Regions from separate parts of the Sporosarcina pasadenensis genome, predicted to be linked through region 1. Evidence: predicted binding sites of a transcription regulator. Region 1 holds the regulator's gene; each other region holds the start of a gene.
The links. The regulator CtsR, encoded in region 1, represses protease genes until heat stress. The targets are predictions, from matches to a motif close to ATGGTCAATAAAGGTCAAACA.
Positions count from the first base shown of each region.

Region 2: a site for CtsR is predicted at 4,130-4,150, ahead of AB1K89_RS11925 (ATP-dependent Clp protease ATP-binding subunit). Genes of this name have one in related genera too.
Region 3: a site for CtsR is predicted at 2,758-2,778, ahead of clpP (ATP-dependent Clp endopeptidase proteolytic subunit ClpP). Genes of this name have one in related genera too.

Region 1 is NZ_JBFEGM010000006.1:137,688-143,597, reverse strand. Features, by position in the region: gene clpC (ATP-dependent protease ATP-binding subunit ClpC) at 1-1,875, opposite strand, end outside; gene mcsB (protein-arginine kinase McsB) at 2,054-3,136, opposite strand; gene AB1K89_RS10105 (UvrB/UvrC motif-containing protein) at 3,126-3,689, opposite strand; gene AB1K89_RS10100 (CtsR family transcriptional regulator) at 3,716-4,186, opposite strand; gene AB1K89_RS10095 (AbgT family transporter) at 4,814-5,910, shown strand, end outside.
Region 2 is NZ_JBFEGM010000008.1:8,324-14,233, forward strand. Features, by position in the region: gene AB1K89_RS11905 (2-keto-4-pentenoate hydratase) at 1-182, opposite strand, end outside; gene AB1K89_RS11910 (SulP family inorganic anion transporter) at 368-1,777, shown strand; gene AB1K89_RS11915 (universal stress protein) at 1,796-2,209, shown strand; gene AB1K89_RS11920 (Zn-dependent hydrolase) at 2,596-3,828, shown strand; gene AB1K89_RS11925 (ATP-dependent Clp protease ATP-binding subunit) at 4,229-5,910, shown strand, end outside.
Region 3 is NZ_JBFEGM010000003.1:73,190-79,099, reverse strand. Features, by position in the region: gene AB1K89_RS05770 (TPM domain-containing protein) at 1-708, opposite strand, end outside; gene AB1K89_RS05765 (LemA family protein) at 705-1,289, opposite strand; gene AB1K89_RS05760 (hypothetical protein) at 1,459-2,010, shown strand; gene clpP (ATP-dependent Clp endopeptidase proteolytic subunit ClpP) at 2,075-2,677, opposite strand; tRNA gene AB1K89_RS05750 (tRNA-Arg) at 2,855-2,926, shown strand; gene AB1K89_RS05745 (HPr family phosphocarrier protein) at 3,032-3,289, opposite strand; gene whiA (DNA-binding protein WhiA) at 3,324-4,271, opposite strand; gene AB1K89_RS05735 (gluconeogenesis factor YvcK family protein) at 4,298-5,281, opposite strand; gene rapZ (RNase adapter RapZ) at 5,286-5,910, opposite strand, start outside.

The DNA of each region.
Region 1 (5,910 bases):
AGGGTGAGCCTTTTCAATTTCATCCAGCAAGACGACTGAATAAGGCTTTCTGCGGACTTTCTCGGTCAATTGACCGCCTTCGTCATAGCCAACATACCCCGGAGGTGAACCGACGAGTCGGGACGTCGAATGCTTCTCCATATACTCGGACATGTCAATGCGGATCATCGCATCTTCATCCCCGAACATCGCTTCTGCAAGCGCTCTTGCCAATTCGGTCTTCCCGACACCCGTAGGTCCGAGGAAGATGAATGAACCGATCGGACGCTTCGGATCCTTCAATCCGGCGCGGGCTCTCCGAATCGCCCTTGAAATGGCCGTTACGGCTTCCTTCTGCCCGATGACACGTTCATGCAGAAGCTCTTCCATGTTCAACAGCTTGGCAGTTTCCGTTTCGGCAATTTTCGCGACCGGCACTCCCGTCCACATTGCGACGACTTCCGCAATGTCGTTAACTGTCACTTCTGATTCTTTTTTGCCTTGCTTCTCTTTCCATTCCGTCTTTGTCTTTTCGAGCTCTTCCTTCATCTTCTGCTCTTTATCGCGGAATGATGCCGCCTTTTCGAATTCCTGGCTTTGCACCGCGGCATTCTTTTCGTGGCGGATCGCTTCCAGCTTCGCTTCGAGCTCCTTCAAATTCGGAGGTGTCGTATACGAACGGAGGCGCACTTTCGAACCCGCTTCATCGATCAAGTCGATCGCTTTGTCCGGAAGGAAGCGGTCAGAAATATACCGATCCGACATTTTCGCAGCGGCCTCGATCGCTTCATCCGTAATCTTCACGCGATGATGCGCTTCATATCGATCACGCAAGCCTTTGATGATCAAAATCGTCTCATCGACAGTCGGTTCATCGACTTGAATCGGTTGGAAACGTCTTTCAAGCGCAGCGTCTTTTTCGATATATTTACGGTATTCATCAAGCGTCGTGGCACCGATGCATTGCAATTCCCCGCGAGCTAGCGACGGCTTCAAAATATTCGAAGCATCAATCGCCCCTTCGGCTCCGCCAGCCCCGATAAGTGTATGCAATTCATCAATGAATAGAATGATATTTCCTGCTTGACGGATTTCCTCCATCACTTTTTTCATACGGTCTTCAAATTCGCCGCGGTATTTCGTGCCAGCGACGACCGTTCCCATATCCAAAGTCATGACGCGTTTGTCACGTAGGATTTCAGGCACTTCATTATGGACGATCTGAAGCGCAAGCCCTTCCGCAATCGCCGTTTTACCGACGCCCGGCTCCCCGATCAATACAGGGTTGTTCTTTGTACGGCGAGCCAACACTTCGATCACTCGTGTAATTTCCTTGCTGCGACCGATGACAGGGTCAAGCGTCCCTTCACGTGCCACTTCCGTCAAATCGCGGGCTAGGCTGTCAAGCGTCGGTGTGGAGGCAGATGATGAAGTGCCTTGATTGCCGACAGCGTTATCATTGCTTCCAAGCAATTGAAGTACTTGCTGTCTCGCGCGGTTCAAGCTAACACCTGCATTATTCAATACGCGTGCAGCCACCCCTTCCCCTTCGCGGATGAGCGCCAACAGAATATGCTCCGTCCCGATATAGGAATGGCCGAGCTTTCTCGATTCATCGACAGAAAGCTCGATGACCTTTTTCGCCCTCGGCGTGTAATGGACAATCGGACCGACTTCCTTCGATCCGGAACCGACGAGGCTTTCTACTCCTTTTTCTATCGTTTCGAAACTGACGTCGATCGCTTCCAAAGCTTTCGCAGCGATGCCGCCACCTTCCCGTATGAGTCCCAATAAAATATGCTCGGTGCCGATGGATTCATGTTTCAGTCTGATCGCTTCTTCTTGTGCAAGCTGCAGGACTTTTTGTGCCCGTTGTGTAAAACGATTGAACATCATATTCTTTCCACTCCTTCTATAGTAACGTCTATCCTGTTCCCACTATTGAAAGTGTGGAATAGGAATTCCTCTTACTCTATTCCAATGAATCAAAAAGCAATCCATTTCCAACTAAATTGACTTTGACCATCTTTGACTTAAGTATAATAAATAGAAAAGTACGTTGCAAAAGTATTGCCTAGTTTTCTTTATTTTTTTCCTCTCTTTGCTGCTCCGAACGTAGTCGTTCTCGGAATAGATCGGCTCTGAAGATATCCCTCTCCTCCGCCGTCAACTCCTCCCCGGCATATTGCTGGAGGAAACCGGGCTGCATGAAGATCATCAACTCATTCAATATGGACATATCGACATCCTCGATGATCCCCAAATCGATGCCGAGACGTACGTCCGACAGACAGCGGGCCGCTTCACCCGATGGCAGCAATCTTGCATACATAATCGTGCCGAGCGAGCGGAAAAGCTTGTTTTCCAGCGCAACGCGCGATTTCGATAGGAGGATTTCACGTGAGCGCCTCTCGTGGGCAATAAGCCTGAGCGCCACATTTTTCAAATCGGAAAGGATCTCTTTCTCCGGTTTGCCCAAAGTCGTCTGATTCGAAACCTGATAAATATTGCCCGGCGCTTCGCTTCCCTCTCCGTAGCTCCCTCTGACGATCATTCCTAGTCTAGAAATAGCCGGGATGATGCGCTCAATCTGCTTCGTGATCGTCAGTGCAGGCAAATGCATCATTACCGACGCACGCATGCCCGTGCCCGTATTTGACGGACAGCTCGTCAAGTAGCCGAAATCCTCGTCGAAGGCGTAAGGAAGATTATTCTCCAAATAGTTATCGACAGAGTCCGCATGATCGTAGGCATTTTCCAACTGGAAGCCCGGATAGATGCATTGGATGCGGATATGGTCCTCTTCGTTCACCATGATGCTCAACGTCTCATCTTCCGACAGGATGACCGCTCCATGTCGTTTTACATCCGTCAACTGCGGACTGACCAAATGCTTCTCAACGAGCACTTGCCTTTCCAGAGCTGGAAGTTCTAACATCTTCATATAGGAATACCCTTTTTCATCGGAAGTAAGCAAGGCGGCCGAAACTTGCGAGTCGACCTTCTGCGCCTCTTCGGCCGTGAACGCGATCGGGAATCGATATCCCCTTAAATTCCGGGCCAAACGGATCCTCGTCGACATGACGATATCCGAGTGCTCCCCATGCGACGTCATCCATCCTGTGACAGCGCCTTTCATGAATTTATTAATTGACATCGCTGCCTTCACCTCCATTGCTGCCTTCTGCCAAACGCTCTTTCAACGCATTCGCTTCATCCCTCAATGCCGCGGCATCTTCAAAACGTTCCGTCTCGATTGCTTCTTGCATTTTCAACCGGATCTCTTCGACCTTCTTTTTCAAGGCGAACCGTTCATTGAGGGAGACCGGAATTTTCCCGACATGCGTCGTATGTCCGTTATGGAGCTTGCTGAAAATACGCGGCAAATACTCTTTGAATGTGTCGTAGCACGTCGGGCAACCGAACTTGCCGATATCGAGGAATTTCCTGAACGTCAATTGGCAGTCCGGACAAATCTGCCCATCCGGCATGCTTTCCCTCGACTGCTGGAAAGGCTGAATCGATTCGCTCCCTCCGAACCAATGGGAAAGGAATTGTTGGATTGACAACGGTTCCTGATTCGGATCGAAATGGAACATTTGGGTTTGGAACGCGCATTTCTCACATAGATGACGTTCCGTCGACCCTCCCATGCCTTCCTGGGTGAAGAGCACGGAAGCCGGCCGTTCTTTGCAATTGTCGCATAGCATAATCTGCACCTCGTATTCGTCGAATTCTATTCAAGCTGCCTATAGATGAGGGTTTTAAGCATTGCCTGCAAAACCCGCGCCCGCATAAGATCGCGTTCCGGCAATGGGTATTGGAGAGTCGTCCGGTCCACCGCAGCTAAGATGAGCCTCGACTCTCTCTCCGAAATTACTTCCTCTTTCATTAGCCTGTAAATGATTCCTTCGGCCATCGTATACGTCGCACCTTGTTGGATTCCTTCTAAAATATGTTCAATTAATTCCTTATGCGAATTTGTCTGAACGCGGTAAATCCGGATATACCCTCCACCTCCACGCTTCGATTCGACGGCATATCCACGTTCTACAGTAAAGCGGGTGTTAATGACATAATTGATTTGCGAAGGAACGCACTGGAATTTCTCTGCGACTTCGCTCCGTTTGATTTCTACAGTCCCGCTATCTTCTTTTTCGATAATCGCCTTTAAATACCCTTCTATAATGTCGGAAATGTTTCGCATGATGTCACCTCTTTTCTTCCGGTGTTAAGCCATTGACTTTGACTATCTTTGACTTAATTGTACATGAAAATACATCTAGCGCGCAATTGATATGCAAATTAACAGAAAAAGTTGATTTTCGCTGCAGGCGGACGCTTTCCGCGGGCGAGCGGTGAGCCTCCTCGTTCGCTTTGCTTCCTGCGGGGTCTCCCCTGTCTCGCTTTCCCGCAGGAGTCGCCGCCTTACGCTACAATCAACAAAAAGTAAATTCGCAAGCATCTAATGTTTAGAATAGGAAAAATAGGGTAATAAACTAGTTGAGGATTTTGTGCACCTCTTCTTCCTCTTCATGGAGTCTTGTTCAAAAAGGACGGATGGAAACGATTGAGGCAAACAGTCGTTTTTCTTTGCATCGCGCAGTCTGTCCTTTTGAACAAACTCTTTTCATAATTCCCCAAAAAAAGTCCTGGTACACACACCAAACAGAACATAGGAGCAGCCCCTTACTTTGGGGCTGCTTTTTTGTCGGATTTCATTAAGTCAAACTAGTATTGTCCAAGCAAACAATAATTATTTAATTAATCATATTGTTCGATATTGTTTAATAGGTTACAGTGTAGAAGAGTTAAATGAAGGAGGAATGTGAGAATGAATTCAGCTAAAATACGCAATAAAGGGTTGTTCAACAGATTTCTAGATTTCATCGAGAAATACGGCAACAAATTGCCCGACCCCGTAATGTTGTTCGTTTACATTGCCGCACTTATTTTAGTTTGTTCAGCGATTTTCGGCGTCCTCGGTACATCAGCTATCAATCCCGGAACCGGCGAAGAGGTGAAAGTCGTCAATTTGCTGAACGGTGAAGGCCTCATTATGATTTTATCTAATTTGGTGAAAAACTTTACGAGCTTTCCACCCCTCGGCCTCGTCCTCGTTGTTATGTTCGGTGTAGGGTTGGCAGAGTCAACCGGTTTAATCGCCACAGTCATGAAGACGACTATTTTGAATGCTCCAAAGAAAATCATCTTGCCGACAATCGTGCTTGTCGCAATTTTAGGGAATGCTGCTGCTGACGCGGCTATGGTCGTTTTGCCGCCAATTGTTGCGATGATTTTCATTGCACTTGGCAGACACCCGATTGCAGGACTTGCAGCCGCCTATGCATCTGTTGCGGGCGGATTTTCAGCAAACCTAATCATTAATGTATTGGACCCTCTCATATACGGCTTCACAGAAATCGGTGCACATATCTATGACCCTACCTATTCAGGGAATCCAGGGATGAACTACTACTTTTTAGCGGTTTCCACTTTAGTTTTAGTCCCTGTTGCAGTTCTTGTCACAACTAAAATTGTCGAACCGCGACTTGGCAAGTATGAAGGGGAGACTGAAGTATTAGAAGAAGTTTCATCTTTAGAGAAGAAGGGGCTACGATGGGCTGCACTTTCAGTCGCTCTCATTATCGGCGTTGTTTTAGCTCTTTCACTTCCTGCAAATGGGCTTTTTCGTCATCCTGAAACAGGAAGTTTAACGACCTCGCCATTGATGGATAGCCTTGTTCCATTAATGATGATCCTTTTCCTTGTGCCATCAATTATTTACGGAAAAATCGTCAAGTCTTTAAACAACTCAAAAGACTTCGCAGATCATTTGGCGAAGGCAATGTCCAGCATGGGCATGTATATCGTCATCTCTTTCGCAGCAGCACAGATGATTGCATACTTCAATTGGAGCAATCTCGGCCC
Region 2 (5,910 bases), on a different contig from region 1:
GCGCTCGTCATGCTGACCTTATAGCCAGCAATTTCAGCGTTATGTAAAATCGCTTGTTTCATTACTAGCTGCTCCTGCACGAAATAGGCGGTATCCTCGTCCAACTTATAATCGTGGCGGATAAATTCAATCGGCTGTTTCGTTTTGTGTGCGTGACTTATTTTGCTCACAATTTCATCCATCTTAATCATCGAAAAAACACCCCATTTCGAATTTTGTAAAAACAAATGTACTATATTTTTAGACTTTAGTAAAGATGACGACAATTCAGCTCGAGGGGAACTTGTGTTGATGACAGGCATCTAAATAGTTCAGTCTGTTATAATGAGAACGATTTTACCTGACATTTTATTGAGGAGAACAACATATGCATACATTGAAACAACAATGGTTCGGGAATATCCGGGCCGATATTTTAGCAGGAATCGTCGTAGGACTGGCACTCATTCCTGAAGCGCTCGCGTTCGCGTTCATCGTAGGAGTGGATCCGCGTGTCGCGCTCTATGCTTCATTTACAATTGCGGTCATCACTTCGTTTGTCGGCGGCCGTCCAGGTTTGATTTCCGCGGCAACCGGTGCGATGGCGTTAGTGCTCGTCAACTTGATGGCGGATCATGGCTTGCAGTACGTGTTGGCAGCCACCGTATTAACAGGAATTATTCAATTGATTCTCGGGGGACTCGGGGTTGCGAATTTAATGCGCTTCATCCCGAACTCCGTCATGCTCGGGTTCGTGAATGCGCTTGGCATTATGATCTTCATCACTCAGCTGCCCTATTTACGGGGACATGATGCAATGACGTTTGTTTTTGCAATCGCGACATTAGTATTGGTATACGCGGTTCCGCGTTTCTTCACGGCTATCCCCGCGCCACTCATTGCGATTGTCGTCATGACAGGCATTGCACTTATAAATGGCGTATCGATGCAAACGATCGGTGATCTAGGAAGGATGCCAAGTTCACTGCCGACGTTTTTCCTTCCGGATATTCCGCTTAACTTGGAAACACTCAAAATCATCTTCCCGTATTCATTGGCGTTATCGATCGTCGGCTTGCTGGAATCATTGCTCACTTCCCAAGTGTTGGATGATATGACCGATACGCCGAGCGATAAAAATCGGGAGGCGCGTGGACAAGGGATCGCGAACTTCATCACCGGCTTTTTCGGCGGGATGGCAGGATGTGCGTTGATTGGCCAATCGATGATCAATATCAAATCGGGCGGCCGCGGACGTCTGTCCACTTTCACAGCGGGCGTCTTCCTCATGTTTTTGATCATTGTGTTGGGAGACGTCGTCGTCAAAATCCCGATGCCAGTGCTTGCCGGTGTCATGATCATGGTTGCCGCGACAACATTCAACTGGGGCTCATTCAAGTTCCTGAAGCAAGCGCCTAAAACGGAATCAATTGTCATGCTCATCACCGTCGCAATCATTTTATATACGCATAACTTGGCAATCGGCGTTGTTGTCGGTGTCATCCTGAGCTCGCTATTCTTCGTCGCCAAAATTTCCCGCGTGACTGTGACGAACGACGCAGGTCTATACAAAGTAAAAGGGCCGTTGTTTTTCGCATCCACAACGAAATTCATCCAAGCATTTCGCGACGTTCAGGAAAAGGACATCATTATCGACTTTGCAGATAGCCAGCTTTGGGACGAATCTTCTGTCGGGGCTGTCGCCAAAGTGAAGCAGAAGCTCGAAGAAGAAGGAGTGTCGGTGACAATCCGAGGTTTCAATTCTTCAAGTGAACAACTATATGAAAAATTACTTTGAGGGAAAGGGAGGAAACACATGAAAATAGGTGTAGCAATCGACGGGTCGGAAAATGCGCTGCGTGCTGCAAAACATGCCATTACGCTTGCACAACATTTACCGGAAGCGCAATTGGAGTTCATCTATGTCGCGGATTACAATAAAGCAAAAGACGAACGTCTCTTATCGCAAAACGAAGAAAGCCTCCTGCTGAAACGAAAGCATAAAGTCGATCCTGTTCTGGAGTTGGCGCATACGGCTGGCGTGAAAGCGAACATGACGATGCTCAAAGGGGACCCGAGCCAGGAAATCATCAAATACGTCAATGCCAAAGCGATCGACCAACTCGTCATCGGCAGCAGAGGCCTAAATGCATTCCAAGAAATGATCCTCGGCAGCGTCAGCCATAAAGTGATGAAACACGTCGACTGTCCAGTGACAGTCGTAAAATAGGGTGTCCGCCCATTTTGGTGCCTGTGCAGCACACTATTCAGACTATACACTACAATTGCATATAGGGAAAACATAAACCTTATAGATATCATGTTTACCGATGTCTTCTTTGTATAACTAGTCATTTCGATGAATAGTCATAATTGGTTGCTGCACAGGTACCAACACAATTCTGACTATACGTTAAAATTGCATAAAATAATTGAAGAAGCCAACCGTATCAACATTAGGAAGGCTTCTTTGTGTATATAAATGACTTATCTTGAATTGTTATAACTGTGTGGTGCACAGGCACTTGATTTAACGCTGTTTGATTTTTTCTAGGGTAGTTGCGATACTTTATCTAAAGATAGTTCGAATGTTAACTGGATGAATGGAGGATTGCCATGAAGCTGGATCGTTTGCGTCAGTCATTTGGAGAGCTTGCAAGATTTACAGACGAAGGGGAAGGCATTAATCGGCTGGCCTACACCGAGGCCGAGAGGAATGCCCGCGATTATCTGATCAAGCAGTTGGAACTTGCGGGGCTGATAGTGCGTACCGACTACGCAGGAAATGTCATTGCCCGACGGGAGGGGCGTTCACCTGACCTGCCGGTTGTCGCGACCGGCTCGCATATCGACTCCGTCTATGCTGCGGGTGAATTTGACGGGACGGCGGGCGTCCTTGTTGCACTTGAAGTGATGCGGTCTCTGGCGGATGAAGATGTGGTGACAGAGCACCCGCTTGAAGTCATCATTTATGCTTGCGAGGAGTCTGCTCGCTTCGGTGCATCGACCCTTGGAAGCAAAGCGATGTCGGGCCGTCTCGATCCGGCGTACACGCGGTCGCTCACTGACAAGAACGGAATCACGCTCATGCAGGCATTTGAAGAAAACGGTCTCGATTTGGAAGAGGTCCATTTGGCAAGGCGCTTTCATGATGAAATCAAAGCGTTTGTCGAGCTGCATGTCGAACAGGGCCCCGTGCTCGAAAAGCAGGGGAAGGCGATTGGCATCGTCTCCGCCATTGCCGCGCCAATCCGTTTTCATGTACATGTCGGAGGGACAGCGGATCATTCCGGCACGACGCCGATGGATTACCGTCATGATGCATTGCTTGGAGGCGCGGAAATCGCCCTTTCCGTCGAAAAGGCAGCATTAGCAGAACTTGAGCATGGCACGGTCGGCACAGTCGGCGTCTTCTCCATACAACCGGGTGCGATGAATGTAGTACCGGGTTCCGCTGATTTGTACGTCGACATTCGGGGAACGAACCGTGAATCACGCCAGCGAGTTGTCGTTGCACTCGAAACAGCGGTCAAAGGCGTGGCGAAAGAACGCGCCCTGAACATATGGATGGACAAGATTTCAGAGGAAGAACCTGTTCAGATGGACAGCGCACTCGTTGCCGAACTAAAAGCAATCTGCGAAGAAAGAGGAGTGGCGTGGCTCGAAATGCCAAGTGGTGCAGGACATGATGCCATGAATATGGCAACGCTCTGTCCGACTGGCATGATCTTCGTCCCCTCAAAAGACGGACTGAGCCATAACCCAGCCGAGTACACATCAATGGAACAGTTGATGGAAGGGGCGGAAGTATTGCGCGCTTTTATGTTAAAGCAAGCGAGTGTAGTGTAAGTATACTTTTTTTTGATGAGGAATCGGGCGGTCTTGGTGCAACACCAGGCGGTTCAGGCATGACATCAGGCGGTCATGGTACGACATCGGGCGGTTCAGGCGTGATATCGAGCGGTTATGGTACGATATTGAGCGGTTCAGGCGTGATATCAGGCGGTCATGGTGCGACATCAGTCGGTTCGGCCGAGTAATCATGCGGTCTCGATGCGTTCTAGGAAAAAGTCTTGAAGATAAAAAAGGCATCTATTCCCACGATGGGGAGATGCCTTTTTGCATTTAGGTACATCAAGCAAAAATCTTGAAAGTCAAAGAAGGTCAGTGTATAATAAAGTTATAAGTCAAAGATAGTCAATGTCAGTTTTAATATAAATGAATGAAAACTATAAGGAGGAAATGGCTTATGAAATGTCAACATTGTGGTAAAAACGAAGCGACAGTGAGCCTTCGCCTACATGTGAATCAACAACGTATGCAAATGCAAATGTGTCATACATGTTTTCAACAGATTCAAGGACAATTGAATGCAGGCAAGATGCCGTCATATGGCCATGATGCCAATCAATTTTTCCAAGCGAACGGCCAGCCATTCGCACAAACGCAAGTTAGAGAAGTCGATGAAAACCATGAGAACGGCTTGTTGGACCAACTCGGGAAAAACCTTTCGAACGATGCCGAGGAAGGACAAATCGACCCGGTCATCGGCCGCGACAATGAAGTGAAACGCGTCATCGAGACGTTAAATAGACGAAACAAAAACAACCCGGTGCTCATCGGTGAGCCGGGTGTCGGTAAGACAGCGATTGCAGAAGGGCTTGCAGTGAAAATCCATGAAGGCGATGTCCCTTCAAAACTGCTGAACAAACAAGTTTATGTGTTAGACGTCGCTTCACTTGTGACGAACACAGGTATCCGCGGTCAATTTGAAGAGCGGATGAAGCAATTGATCGAGGAGATCGAAAGCCGGAAAGATGTCGTTGTGTTCATCGATGAAATCCATCTTCTCGTCGGTGCAGGTTCAGCGGAAGGCTCCAAAATGGATGCCGGGAATATCCTAAAACCAGCATTGGCACGGGGCAGCATGCAGCTCATCGGGGCGACGACGTTGAAAGAATACCGTCAAATTGAAAAAGATGCGGCACTCGAACGACGCTTCCAGCCGATCATCGTCAAAGAGCCTTCTACGGAAGACGCGATCGCAATCTTGAATGGCATTAAAGACCGTTATGAAGCTTTCCATGAAGTGCGTTATTCGGATGAAGCGATCCGAGCATTCGTCACATTGTCCCAACGCTATATCCAAGACCGATTCTTGCCGGACAAAGCAATTGATCTGATGGATGAAGTCGGAGCACGCTTGAATCTGAAACATTCTTCAGCAGACGCGGATGCAATCGAAAAACGGATAGAAGATGTCGTCCAGCAAAAAGAACAAGCTGCGGAAATGGAAGACTATGAAAAGGCGGCAACTTTACGCCAAGAAGAAATGCAATTACGTCAACAACTAGAAGACGCCGAAAAAGGCGAAGCATCTCTCTATGAAGTGACGGTTGAAGATATCGAGGAAATCGTAGAAGAAAAAACAGGCATTCCGGTGACGAAACTGCAAGCATCGGAACAAGCGAAAATGAAAGACCTTGCAGAAAATCTACGGAAAAAAGTAATTGGACAAGAAGAAGCGGCCGACAAGGTTGCTAAAGCAATCCGCCGAAGCCGTGCAGGGTTGAAATCAAAAACGCGTCCAATCGGATCTTTCCTATTCGTCGGTCCAACAGGTGTCGGTAAAACGGAAATTACAAAAGTGTTGGCGGAAGAACTATTCGGTTCCCGTGACACGCTCATTCGCCTCGATATGAGTGAATACATGGAGAAGCATGCCGTGTCTAAAATCATCGGCTCACCTCCAGGTTACGTAGGGCACGAAGAAGCGGGCCAATTAACGGAACAAGTCCGCCGCAATCCGTATTCGATTTTGCTATTCGACGAAATCGAAAAAGCGCACCCGGACGTTCAACATATGTTCCTTCAAATCATGGAAGACGGCCGACTAACGGATTCGCACGGACGAACAGTCAGCTTCAAAGA
Region 3 (5,910 bases), on a different contig from region 1:
AGGGAAGAAGATCATCCCGCCTCGGCCTCTTCTTCTTCCGCCCGGACCGCCGCCACCTCCGCGGCCACCGCCCATGAAACGGAAGAGCAGAAAGATAATAATGAAAATGATAATTGGGGAAGGGATGCCGATGCCTGATCCGCCGCCTTGGCCAGCGAGCGTGTTCACTTCGGCAACTTCACCATTCCACCCGTATTCTGCAGCTATTTCGTTATAAAACGATTTATATCCTTCCATAATTGCCAAATCCGGTTGTCCGTTTCTTAAATATGGTATAGACACTTCATCCATGATTCTGCCAATTTTTCCGTCGGGCAATGCGCCTTCCAGTCCATATCCAGTAGACAAATAGAAATGCCTTTTACCACTAGAATTCGGGGTCGTCGTCACGACTAGCAATGCTCCGTTGTTTTCGCTCTTTTTGCCAAGCTTGTATTCCCTTAGCGCCTTTACGGCGAATGTATCAACCGCTTCATCCCCAATACTCGGCAATATGAGTACAGCAAGCTCAGCACTTGTCGCACCATTCAAGTTTCCACCTAACCGGTTCAGCTCAGCTTTCTGTTCTGCGGATAAAATACCTGAATGATCTTGAATATAGTAATCCATCTCATTCCACGGTGGGACGTCAGCTGCCAACGCCATCGCCGGCATGATCATAAAGCTAAGACATACAGCAATCATGCAACGGAAAGCGGTGCGGATCACTTACTGCCATCTCCGAAATCGAATTCGACTTTTGGTGCTTCGTTTGCAGCTGCATTCGCTTTGAAATATTCCTTCTGTTCGAACCCGAATATCGAAGCGACGAGTCTACCTGGAAAACGCTTCGTCTGCCTATTGTAGTCGGCGACGACATTGTTATAATCCATCCTTGCTACGCCGATCCTGTTTTCCGTTCCGGCAAGTTCATCCATCAATTGCGCGAAGTTCTGATTGGCTTTCAAATCAGGATAATTCTCCACAACGACGAGCAATCGTCCAAGCGCGTTCGATAGCTCCGTATCCGCAGCCGCCTGTTCTTCAGGTCCTCTCGCTCCAGCAAGTTTCGCGCGGGCATCGGATATTGAAGCAATCACTTCCTTCTCGTGACTCGCATATCCTTTGACTGTGCTCACCAAGTTCGGAATCAAATCAAGCCTGCGCTGCAACTGATTTTCGACTTGTGCATATGATTGATCAACATTCTCTTCCAAGTTGACAAATTTGTTATAGCTTGGCACTAGCATAACGCCAAGTACTACAAGGATTACAACAATGATTGCTATTGGTCCTAATATCCTTTTCATTTTTTCACACTCCAATCGATATATTGTGCAATACCCAACCGGCATCGCTTACGAAACACTTGAGTTGATATACTATTTATCGTATGTCATGCGAAAAGGTTTCAAACCCCATGAAAATAAATCCTGGTTGTGCTTTTAGGTGATTGTTCTGAGCTCGGGGGACGTCGCTTTGAGCGCGAAGACGCCTGCTTTGAGCGCGGGAGACGTCGTTTTGAGCGCGGAGGCCGTCGCTTTGAGCGCAGAGGCCGTCGCTTTGAGCGCAGAGGCCGTCGCTTTGAGCGCAGAGGCCGTCGCTTTGAGCGCGGAGACGCCTGCTTTGAGCGTGGGAGACGTCGTTTTGAGCGCGGGGGCAGTTGCTTTGAGCGCGGAGGACGTCGCTTTGAGCGCGGAGACGCCTGCTTTGAGCGCGGGAGACGTCGTTTTAAGCGCGGGGGACGTCGCTTTGAGCGCGGAGACGCCTGCTTTGAGCGAGCGAGACGTTGTTTTGAGCGCGGGAGACGTCGCTTTGAGCGCAGGGGCCGTCGATTTGAGCGCGGGAGACGTCGTTTTGAGCGCGGAGGACGTCGCTTTGAGCGCGGAAACGCCTGCTTTGAGCACGGGGACCGTCGCTTTGAGCGCAGGGACGCCTGCTTTGAGCGCGGGGGCCGTTGCTTTGAGCGCGGAGACGCTTACTTTGGACGCACGGGCGATTGCTTTGGACGCGTGTCACTTGCTTGACTAATCCCTTGACGAATTACACGCAAAAAAAGCCGACTCTACGAATAGAGTCGGCTTTAGTGAGCTTATTATTTCTTTATGTCTTTCATGTCGCTGCGTGTGATGATATGGTCAATCAAACCATATTCCTTAGCACGTTCAGCCGTCATGAAGTTATCACGGTCTGTGTCTTTCGCGATTACGTCAATAGGCTGCCCTGTGCGCTCGGAAAGGATCGTGTTTAATTTTTCACGTAGGAAGAGAATGCGTTTCGCTGCGATTTCAATTTCAGTCGCCTGACCTTGAGCTCCTCCAAGCGGTTGGTGAATCATCACTTCTGCGTTAGGAAGGGCATAACGTTTGCCTTCTGTACCTGCTGTCAAAAGGAAAGCTCCCATTGAAGCGGCCATTCCGATACAAATCGTTTGGATATCTGGCTTGACGAATTGCATCGTATCGTAAATCGCCATACCCGCTGTAATGCTTCCACCCGGGCTATTAATGTAGATGGAAATGTCTTTCTCTGGATCTTCCGCTTCAAGGAATAGCAATTGGGCAACAATGGAGTTTGCCACATTGTCGTCGATTCCGCTTCCTAGCATGATGATCCGGTCTTTCAATAAACGGGAGTAGATATCATAAGCGCGTTCTCCCCGGTTTGTTTGCTCAATGACTGTAGGTATTAGATTCATGTTATTTCCTCCTCTTGAATGGTCAGGATTTTCGTTCTGCTGAAACCGTTTGTTTCAACTGTACATCTATCATACATATTATGGTCAATAAAGGTCAAATATAATGCTTTTAAAATAGGTATTGCAATTATACCACTTTCTTTGTATAATGAATCTTGTCTGTTACTAATAACAGTTGCCCTCGTGGTGCAATGGATAGCACGTAAGATTCCGGTTCTTAAAATGTGGGTTCGACTCCTGCCGAGGGCGTCATAGAGTTTTTAAAGAAGCCTGTAAACATGTTTTTCATGTTTACGGCTTTTTTTATTTTTCAGCCGTTTCCTATATGCATAGTGAAACGGCTGTTATTTATTATTAGTTTTCTTTCTCAACAAGTTCTGTAAGGGTTTCGATTGCTTGGTCTTCGTCGACGCCTTCCGCAATCAATGTCACTTCCGCACCTCTAGCAATTGCCAAGCTCATTACGCCCATGATACTCTTCGCGTTCACTTGACGTTCATTCCTCTTTATAAAGACATCTGCCGTGAATCTATTTGCTTCTTGCACGAATAGTGCAGCTTGTCGTGCTTGTAACCCGGTCTTCATTTTCACTTCAACCGTTCTTTCCGCCATACTCCTTCGACTCCTTTCTTTCCGATTCGTTCTATCATCGGCTTACAATTCCTCCGCTACGGAGATTTTCTGCGATTTCTTCGATCTTCCGAAGACGATGATTCACTCCGGATTTACTTACTGTACCGCCGCTCACCATTTCACCAAGCTCTTTCAAGGTGACGTCCTGGTGTTCAATGCGTAGTTGCGCAATCTCCTGCAATCGGTCAGGCAATTGATCCAGTCCGATTGTGCTCTGGATGAATTTGATATTTTCAACTTGTCTCTGTGCCGCTCCTATCGTCTTATTCAAATTGGCAGTTTCACAATTGACAAGACGATTGACGCTGTTTCGCATATCCCTCAGAATGCGGACGTCTTCGAATTTCATTAAGGAGACGTGCGCTCCGATCAATCCTAGGAAATCCGAAATCTTTTCCGCCTCTTTCAAATAGGCAATATAGCCTTTTTTACGTTCAATCGATTTCGCGTTCAATTGGTATTTATTCATTAAATCCACTAATGCTTCACTATGCTCTTTGTAAAAAGAGAAAATCTCCAAGTGATAGGAGGAAGTTTCGGGATTGTTGACAGAGCCGCCTGCAAGAAATGCTCCACGCAAATACGATTTCTGGCAGCATTTCTTTTTCACTAATTGCTCTACAATCTCGTTTTTAAATTGAAAGGTACCCGTCAGTATATACAAGTCCTCCAATAATTGCTTCGCTCCATCGCGAATTCGGCATATGTAGACGTTGTTCTTCTTCAGACGCATTTTCTTACGGACGAGCAACTCGACTTTATAAGGATATAGCTTCTTAATATTTGAATAAAGTCTCCTAGCGATTGCCGCATTTTCTGTTTGCACGTCCAAGCTTAATTGTTTATTCGAAAATGATAGGGCACCGTTCATTCTGATGAAGGCGGCGATTTCCGCTTTCACACAGCATTGTTTGGAATCGATTTGTGTCAGTTCCTTTTTTACTTCAGATGCAAAAGACATGATTTTCCCCCTCTCTCTCGGCGATATCAGGTCTCCTCGTTAACGATCGTACCTTCCATATAACCCATGATCCATGATGCGACTTTGCCGGCGTCATGGATAATTCTTCCGTCCAAAACCGTCGAAAAGTCCCCTAATACGATAGTAGGGACGAGCAGTTGCAAAGCATCTATGTCATTTTCTACAGGGAGCTGCGCCACGGACGGCTCTTCCCCGTGTAATAACGTTTGGAAATCCGTCTTATTCAACAGCACCGTGTCAATGAATTGACTGCCGGCATGATCATATAACGCCTTCACATGCTCAGACGCAGTGTACTGGTACGTTTCACCTTCCTGCGTCGTCAAGTTATTGATATAAACCTTCTTCGCTTGAGACGCAAGGACGGCATCACGGATATCTCTCACAAGTATCGTCGGCAGAATGCTCGTATATAAGCTTCCAGGCCCAAAAATGATCAAATCTGCCTCCTTGATGGCCTCCACCGTTTCAGGCAAAGGTTCGACCTCTTGCGGAGACATATAGACTTTCCGAATTTTGCGCCCATACACCGGGATTTTAGACTCACCGGTTACAATTGTGCCATCATCTAGCTCCGCATGCAAGGTGATCTTTTGGTTTGCAGCTGGCAACACTTTTCCCTTAATATTCAAAACACGGCCCATCTTTTCTACCGCGCGTGCAAAATCTCCTGTTATGTCCGTCAATGCGGCAAGCATGAGGTTTCCGAGCGAGTGCCCTTTCAAATCGTCCGAATTGGAAAACCTGTATTGAAACATTTTTTCAATCAATGGCTCGACATCTGAAAGCGCTGCCATCACTTGACGGATATCGCCTGGTGGCGGGATATTGTATTGATCCAATAGCCTTCCTGAACTGCCGCCGTCGTCCGCAACTGTGACGATCGCGGTTAGATCGACTGGATAGGCCTTCAATCCCCGAAGCAACGTGGACAATCCGGTCCCGCCTCCAAAGACGACAATTTTTTTCATTTTCCCGGATTGCAACATAGTGTCAACCCTTTCTCTTCTCTACATCTCGATGTGTAATCAATGTCTTGTATTCCTCTTTAAAACGATTTCCGAAGTACTCTGCAAGCGACACGGATCGATGTTGTCCGCCTGTGCATCCAAACGCGACGACCACTTGGGATTTGCCTTCGTTCTTATATTGAGGAATGATGAATTTGAACAGGTCCGTCAACTTTTCAATTAACACTTGTGTATCATTCCATTTTAACACATATTCGTATACTTCTTTCTGTAAACCGGTAAGCGGTCTCAGATCTTCGATGTAATAGGGGTTAGGCAAGAAACGCACGTCGAACACGACGTCCGCATCGATCGGCATGCCATGCTTAAAACCGAAAGAAATGAAATTGAGGGTGAATGCAGTGTCTCCGGTCGAGGAGAATTCCGACATGATTTTTTCTCTCAATTCCCTCGGTTTCAATTCTGAGGTGTTGTAGATGGAGCGTGCCCGGCCTCTCAATTCGGATAAGAGGGTTCGTTCTTTGCGGATGCCTGTTAGCGGCAGCCCGCCTTCCGCAAGTGGATGCGACCTTCTCGTTTCTTTGTACCGTCTGACAAGCGTCTCGTCATCCGCATCCAAGAAGAGAAGCTTCGTTGATACTCCGTCC